DNA from 2 places in the Shewanella sp. 10N.7 genome. Region 2 is predicted to be linked to the other one. Evidence: predicted binding sites of a transcription regulator. Region 2 holds the regulator's gene; the other holds the start of a gene.
What was found. Region 2 encodes MetJ, which represses methionine synthesis genes. Its sites were predicted from a motif close to TAGACGTCTAGACGTCTA; they were not measured.
Positions count from the first base shown of each region.

Region 1 (3,617 bases), on a different contig from region 2:
TTCAGTGGTGCGTTGCTCATATTGTGCTCTTATTATGTGAGGCCTTATAAAATAAAGCTTAATTTATACTATGCGAACGAACATTACGTTAACGTAAACTAGCGATCAACTAATGTTCATTCCATCTAGTGAATAACTTCTCATTTAATTTGTATATCTAGCTTTACAAATTACTGAATATCTTCGTTAGGAGCTGGTATTAAGCATAATACCGTGCGCTGACCAACAGGTACATTTTCATTTGGAAAAACGATAGCTTCATACGGATATTCAATTAAAATTTCTTTTCCGCCTTCAGTTGCTAATACTTCACCTTGCTTAAAGCCGGTAAAATTAACCGTGACTTTTGGAAATGCGAATGTAAAATCGTCGAAGTGCTTGTTTACTGAACGAGACACTTTATACAAGTTAAGCTGGTCGCTGTTAAATTCAGCAACTGATACTTGCTGCTTGGTTATCAAGTGATTTAGCATTTTGCGCGTATTAGCAAACTTACTCATTTCATTTTGACCAAACGGCATCACCTTTCCAAGCTCAACGGTGAAAGCGTCGGCTTTAAATTGTTCTGACGAATAATAGCTAAATGTCGTTGTCGGTTCGTGATGAAATAAAATGGTGTCCACATCGCAACCAGCAAGAAACATAATTTGTTCAGCACTAAAACTACGTCCTGGTCGATAAGGATATATCGCAAATTTTTCGTGTTTTGAAGGCTTAATCGCTGTGTGCAAGTCATAATGAATACGTTGTGATACGTGATTATCGAGGAAAAAATCGCTTACATAACCCTCCAATGCTTTAGCGCGAACTCTTTCCTTGTTGCAAAGCCCTTCACCTTTTGAATGCGCGCCGCTAAATAACCTGTTCATGTTTTCTTCTACAAAACGGGTTTCAGTTAAAATGGAATCTGGGTTGCCAATTAAAAATAATACTCTGTGTTCTGTCTGTATTTGTTCATTAAGTAACGCTTGGATTAAGTCATTGCAAATTTCAATAGGCGCAGTTTCGTTCCCATGAATGGCACACGATAAAACAATATCCTTAGTAGAACCTGTTGCAGGAGTAAAGCTGATGACACCGTTATCATGTATTTTGACTATTGTTTGATTAGATAAGGTGAAACTGTGTGAGGTAATGACTTTATCGATGTTAGCTAAAGTGAACGCTAAAAAATCTTTTTCTTCCATTAATTGTTGAAACACGAAGACTCCTTGAAAAACGGTAAAACGAAATTGGTTTCAATAACAGATGTTGATTCTAACACAACAAGTGGAAGCTGACGTTAAGGTACAATTAACATAGTGTAAAACTTTACTTGCATTCTCATTCAGAATAAATATAATTTTAGCCATCTAGACTTCTTTATGGATGTGAGTATGACTTTAGCAACATTTGGTGCAGGCTGTTTTTGGGGTGTTGAATATTTTTTCAAGCAAGTAGATGGTGTTACCAATGCACAATGCGGCTATATGGGCGGAAGAGATCAATTTCAAAGTTATGAAGAAGTCAAAACAGGCACAACAGGTCATGCTGAAGTCGTTCAAGTAGAGTTTGATGAATCAATTGTTTCATACCAAGAACTTTTGGAAGTGTTCTGGCAAAATCACAACCCAACCACTCTGAATAGACAAGGTGGCGATATTGGTAATCAGTATCGCAGTGCTGTATTTTTTCATGGTAAAATTCAAAAAGACGCTGCTGAAAAATCCAAACTTGATCTAGCACGCAGTGGTAAATGGGGAACTAAGCATATTGTAACTGAAATTGTCCCAATTCAGCAGTTCCACCCTGCAGAAGAATATCATCAAAATTACCTAGAGAAGAATGAGTTACCAAGCTGTCATATTAGTTATTAGTTTATGAAATGACTTAAGGCACTTGTATTGGTGCCTTTTTTATACAAAAGCGATTAATACAATCTATATCTTAGACAGTTCTGCACTTTACCCCATCCGTTAAATTCCCTACAATCCATGCAAATTGCTTAAGGCATGAATACGGAGAAATACAAAAATGAGTCAAGCTCGTCATATTAACCTACTTATCTTAGGTTCAGGTCCTGCTGGTTATACTGCTGCAGTTTATGCCGCTCGTGCGAATTTAAAACCAGTCATGATCACTGGTATGCAGCAAGGCGGTCAATTGACCACAACAACAGAAGTTGAAAACTGGCCAGGTGATGCTGAAGGTTTAACCGGTCCTGCTTTAATGGAAAGAATGCAACAGCACGCAGAAAAATTTGAAACTGAAATCATTTTTGATCACATCAATGAAGTCGATTTTAGTGAGCGCCCTTTTAAATTAAAAGGTGACAACGGCGAATTTACTTGTGATGCACTAATTATCGCAACTGGAGCCTCTGCTAAATATTTAGGTTTGCCTTCTGAAGAAGCATTTATGGGGCGTGGTGTGTCTGCATGCGCAACTTGTGACGGTTTCTTTTATCGTAATCAGAAAGTAGCCGTTGTTGGCGGCGGTAATACCGCTGTTGAAGAAGCACTTTACTTAAGTAACATCGCATCAGAAGTTCATTTAATTCATCGCCGTGACACTTTCCGCTCAGAAAAGATTCTAATTAATCGACTGATGGACAAAGTGGCAAACGGAAATATTATCCTTCACTTAGATCAAACGCTTGATGAAGTAACTGGTGATAATATGGGCGTTACTGGTTTGAATATGAAGAGCACTAAAGACGGGTCTATTTCGTCTCTAGAAGTTGCAGGTGTATTCATTGCAATTGGTCATAGCCCTAATACTGGTATTTTTAATGATCAACTGAACATGAATCACGGCTACATTACGGTTAATAGTGGTTTACAAGGTAATGCAACACAAACCAGCATTGAAGGTATTTATGCCTGTGGTGATGTTATGGATCAACATTACCGTCAAGCAATTACATCAGCAGGTTCAGGTTGTATGGCGGCTTTAGATGCTGAACGATTCCTTGATGCTCAGTAATCAATAAGCGCGTTATGTATTAAGATAAAGCCAGCGAATGCTGGCTTTTTTATTGTGTCGAATCCATTGAATATAAAACTACATCTATTTCGCCATCAACATCTGGGTGCACAATTGTCTTTTGGTATGTCATACCTAATTTAACCATTATGTTTATTGAAGCGCTATTGTGTTTATCAGCGATAGCGGAAAACTTTTTCACATTTTGTTGATGAGAGACAATGTGTTTAATGACCGCTATGGCACTTTCGGTTGCAACTCCTTTACCCCAAGTTTCTTGTTTAAATCGCCAACCAATTTCGATATTGCTAAACTCAGGCGACTCTGTAAAAAAGCCCATTGGTCTAATCAAAATCCAACCTGCAAATTGTTTATCATTTAAAAATACTTTCCAAAGCCCCCAATCTTTAGCAGGGTTAAGGTAACTGGCTAAGCGTGGAATAAAAACCTCATCAATTTCTTGTTGAGTTGTTTTTTTACCGCCATTGATATATTTCATCACAACAGGGTTTTGATCCAATTCAAATAATAAATCCGCATCATTAAGTGTCATAAGTGAGATAGTAAGGCGTTCTGTAGTAATTACAGTCATCGTGGTATTCCGTTAATAATGATTGTTTAAGGCTAACAATAAGATACCGTAAATTATAGGC
Region 1 is NZ_JAJGZS010000004.1:151,241-154,857, reverse strand. It holds gene LMH66_RS04265 (thiamine pyrophosphate-dependent dehydrogenase E1 component subunit alpha) at 1-20, opposite strand, end outside; gene astE (succinylglutamate desuccinylase) at 171-1,202, opposite strand; gene msrA (peptide-methionine (S)-S-oxide reductase MsrA) at 1,377-1,856, shown strand; gene trxB (thioredoxin-disulfide reductase) at 2,014-2,964, shown strand; gene LMH66_RS04245 (GNAT family N-acetyltransferase) at 3,014-3,556, opposite strand.
Region 1: msrA (peptide-methionine (S)-S-oxide reductase MsrA) is a predicted target of MetJ. The motif match lies at 1,346-1,363, and genes of this name have one in related genera.

Region 2 (3,617 bases):
AACTATCTATCCTATTTCTAGTGCATATCTAGTGCATATCTAGTGCATGCCTAGTGCATGCCTAATGAGTTACCTCTCAGCCACTTTTATCCTGCCGACAATTCAATTAATGACTTTATCGTCAACACTAAGGCACTTAAGCCGCACAATACCAATGTGGCTGTGCGCGTTTTTTGTTTATCCACTTTGTTGCTGAGTTTGCCCGCGACAAAACTGCCTAAAAATACTGATGGTAAGAGCATTAAAGACAACCAAACATGCTTCATTTCAACTAAGCCAACGATGAATAAAATGATCATTGCGATCATAGAGCTGAATACAAAGAAAATCGATAATGCCGCGCGAAATTGCGGTGCATCTTTTCCGGCTAATAAAATAGCCAACGGCGGGCCACCAATAGCGGCAATATTACCGAAAACCCCTGAAAGAATCCCAGCGATAAATAGCGTGAAGCGATTGACTGGTGCGGTGACTTTATAAAAACTTAGAATGACAGCACTGGCAACAATAAAGGCAATAGCCAGACCTAATATGGATTGCGGCGCAAAGACTAGTAACGCAGCCCCAAGAAAGCCGCCAGGTACACGACCAATGAGTGCATATTGAAGTCCGTTGAATTGCAGGGATGTGCGCTCACGTAATAAAGTAAGCAAAGCGATTGAAAAACCGCAAGCAATAACAGGGGCGGGTACAAGTTGGGGATCAATAATATACAGCAATGGGCTAGCAACAACAGCTAAGCCAAAACCAATAAGCCCTTGAGTGAGTGCACCGAGAAATATAATAGCCGATGCCAGCATCAAGGTTTGCGGATCGATAAATGCCATAGTGTTCTCTTTGAGTGCAAGTTTGACTCAAGTATTGTCATACTGCGAAGAGGAAGGGGAGCTTATCAAAGAAGGCTTACACCGTAATGTAAGCACAAAATTGATTTATTATCATATTTGCCAGTCAGCTTGAAAGCATACTGACAATAGACTTAGTCGTCTAAGTCTTCCCACTCAATACCCATTTGATCCATTAGTGCTTTTGCTTCACTTGGGATGCTATCAGGACCTTCTTTAGATAAGTCATCATCATTTGGTAGAGGCTGACCAGTGTACGCATGTAAAAAGGCTTCACACAAAAGTTCACTGTTGGTTGCATGACGCAAGTTATTTACCTGACGGCGAGTACGTTCATCGGTTAGCACTTTTAGTACTTTTAAAGGAATCGATACCGTGATTTTTTTAACTTGTTCATTTTTTTTGCCATGTTCGGCATATGGGCTGATATAGTCGCCATTCCATTCAGTCATTAACTCACCTTTATACGATAGATTCGTGGCAGATTTTAACTGCTTATTTATTACAGTCAAATTATTGCTGTTATTCTATAACGAATACAAATAGATTTCTTTATGTTTAGACGTCTAAACGTCTAATTTGTGTTGACGATCTGATTTAGCTTAGGTACATTTAGCCATCTAGACATCTCTGTGGTGTATTATTCATGAGTGTGTCAATCTTCAGGAGATTATTATGACCAAACATCGCGCTGCTACACTTGCCGTTCGCCAAGGTATCGAATCCGATACTCAATATGGCGCAGTAGTCCCGCCGATTTATCTTTCGACTAACTACTCGTTTGATGGACACACAAACCCAAGAGAATTCGACTACAGCCGCTCTGGTAACCCAACCCGTTGCGTTTTAGGTGAGGCAATAGCCAAACTTGAAAATGGTGCTACAGGTGTTGTGACATGTACCGGTATGGCAGCGATTACTTTAGTGACTAGCTTGCTTGGTCCTGAAGATTTATTAGTTGTACCACATGATTGTTATGGTGGCAGTTATCGACTGTTCACTAATCTTGCCAACAAAGGTCAATTTAAATTAATCGTAGTTGATCAAACTGATGATAAAGCACTGGCAGATGCGATTGCGCAAAAGCCTAAAATGGTTTGGTTAGAAACTCCGTCTAATCCGTTATTACGTGTTGTTGATATCAAAGCGATTGTGGCTGCGAGCCATAAAGTGGATGCTTTAGTTGTTGTTGATAACACCTTTCTTTCGCCTATCTTGCAACAACCGCTAGAGCTGGGCGCTGATATTGTGATGCACTCCACCACTAAATACATCAATGGTCATAGTGATGTGGTTGGCGGCGCTGTCGTGGCTAAAGATGCTGAACTTGGTGAGCTATTACATTGGTGGTCAAACACTTTAGGTCTGACAGGTTCAGCCTTTGATAGCTACCTAACTTTGCGCGGCATTCGTACATTGGCTGTACGTATTCGTGAGCATCAAACCAATGCACAACGAGTGATTGAAGTCCTTCAAGCCAGTGATGTTGTCGAAAAAGTATATTACCCAGGGTTAAAAGACCACCCAGGTCACGATATTGCCGCTAAACAGCAAAAAGGCTTTGGCGCTATGTTAAGTTTTGAACTTAAAGGTGGTGAAGCTGAAGTTGTTGCTTTCTTAGAAGCCTTATCAATATTCAGTGTTGCTGAAAGCTTAGGCGGAGTGGAAAGCTTAGTTGCCGTACCTGCGACAATGACACACAGAGCAATGGTGCCTGAAGCCCGTTATGAGGCTGGTATTAAAGATACATTGCTGAGATTATCAGTCGGTATTGAAGATGCTGAAGATTTGATTACTGATATCCAAGCTGGTTTAGCTGCAGTTGCTGAGCTTTAAGCTAATAAATTAGATTGTCATAAGTTAAGTCAGTAAGATTTTATTGTTGCCATATTCAGTACATATGGCAGCGCAAAAAGTGGTTTAAGGAGTTACAAATGACCCGCAGTCATTTACATAAGTTTGGTGGTTCAAGTTTAGCGGATGCTGATTGCTATCGCCGCGTCGCCCATATTTTGCTTACTCATGGAAACTGTGATGATTTAGTCGTTGTGTCTGCTGCGGGTAAGAGTACTAACTTTTTGTATAAGTTATTATCGCTTCGTGAAACAGGTGAATTGTGGCAAGAAGAGCTGCAAGTACTTGTGAGTTATCAACAAAACCTCATTGAACAACTTCTTTCAAATGAACAAGCTCGTGATTTACGTGAACGATTATCTACTGATAAGTCTCAACTTATCAGCTTACTATCCCTTGAGCAGCGAAATGAGTTCCAACTTAATCATGTCCTGAGTTTTGGTGAACGTTGGTCAGCTAGACTCATGGCTGCTTTGTTACGTGAATCTGGCGTGGCGGCAATTAATGTTGATGCGTGTTCTATTCTTGTGGCAGATGAAGGCGTAGTGCCAAATATTCGCATTGAAGAGTCACGTCAAAGAGTGCAAAAACTTCTTAAAGCACACCCTGATGAGCGTCTAGTGATCACAGGGTTTATTTGCGCGAATCAACATAACGAAACCTTATTACTGGGCCGTAATGGTTCTGACTACAGCGCGACGTTAATTGCCAGCTTAGCGGACATTGAACGCGTGACAATTTGGACTGATGTAGAAGGGGTGTTTAATGCCGACCCTAATAAAATCAGTGATGCAAAGTTACTTAATAGCATGTCGCTTGCTGAAGCTGACCGCCTTGCGCATTTAGGCTCCCCTGTGCTTCACAGTCGCACACTACAGCCTCTGTTTGATACAAATGTCAGCTTAGCAGTGCGCTCAA
Region 2 is NZ_JAJGZS010000027.1:34,371-37,987, forward strand. It holds gene LMH66_RS16210 (sulfite exporter TauE/SafE family protein) at 87-827, opposite strand; gene metJ (met regulon transcriptional regulator MetJ) at 980-1,297, opposite strand; gene metB (cystathionine gamma-synthase) at 1,521-2,681, shown strand; gene LMH66_RS16225 (bifunctional aspartate kinase/homoserine dehydrogenase II) at 2,780-3,617, shown strand, end outside.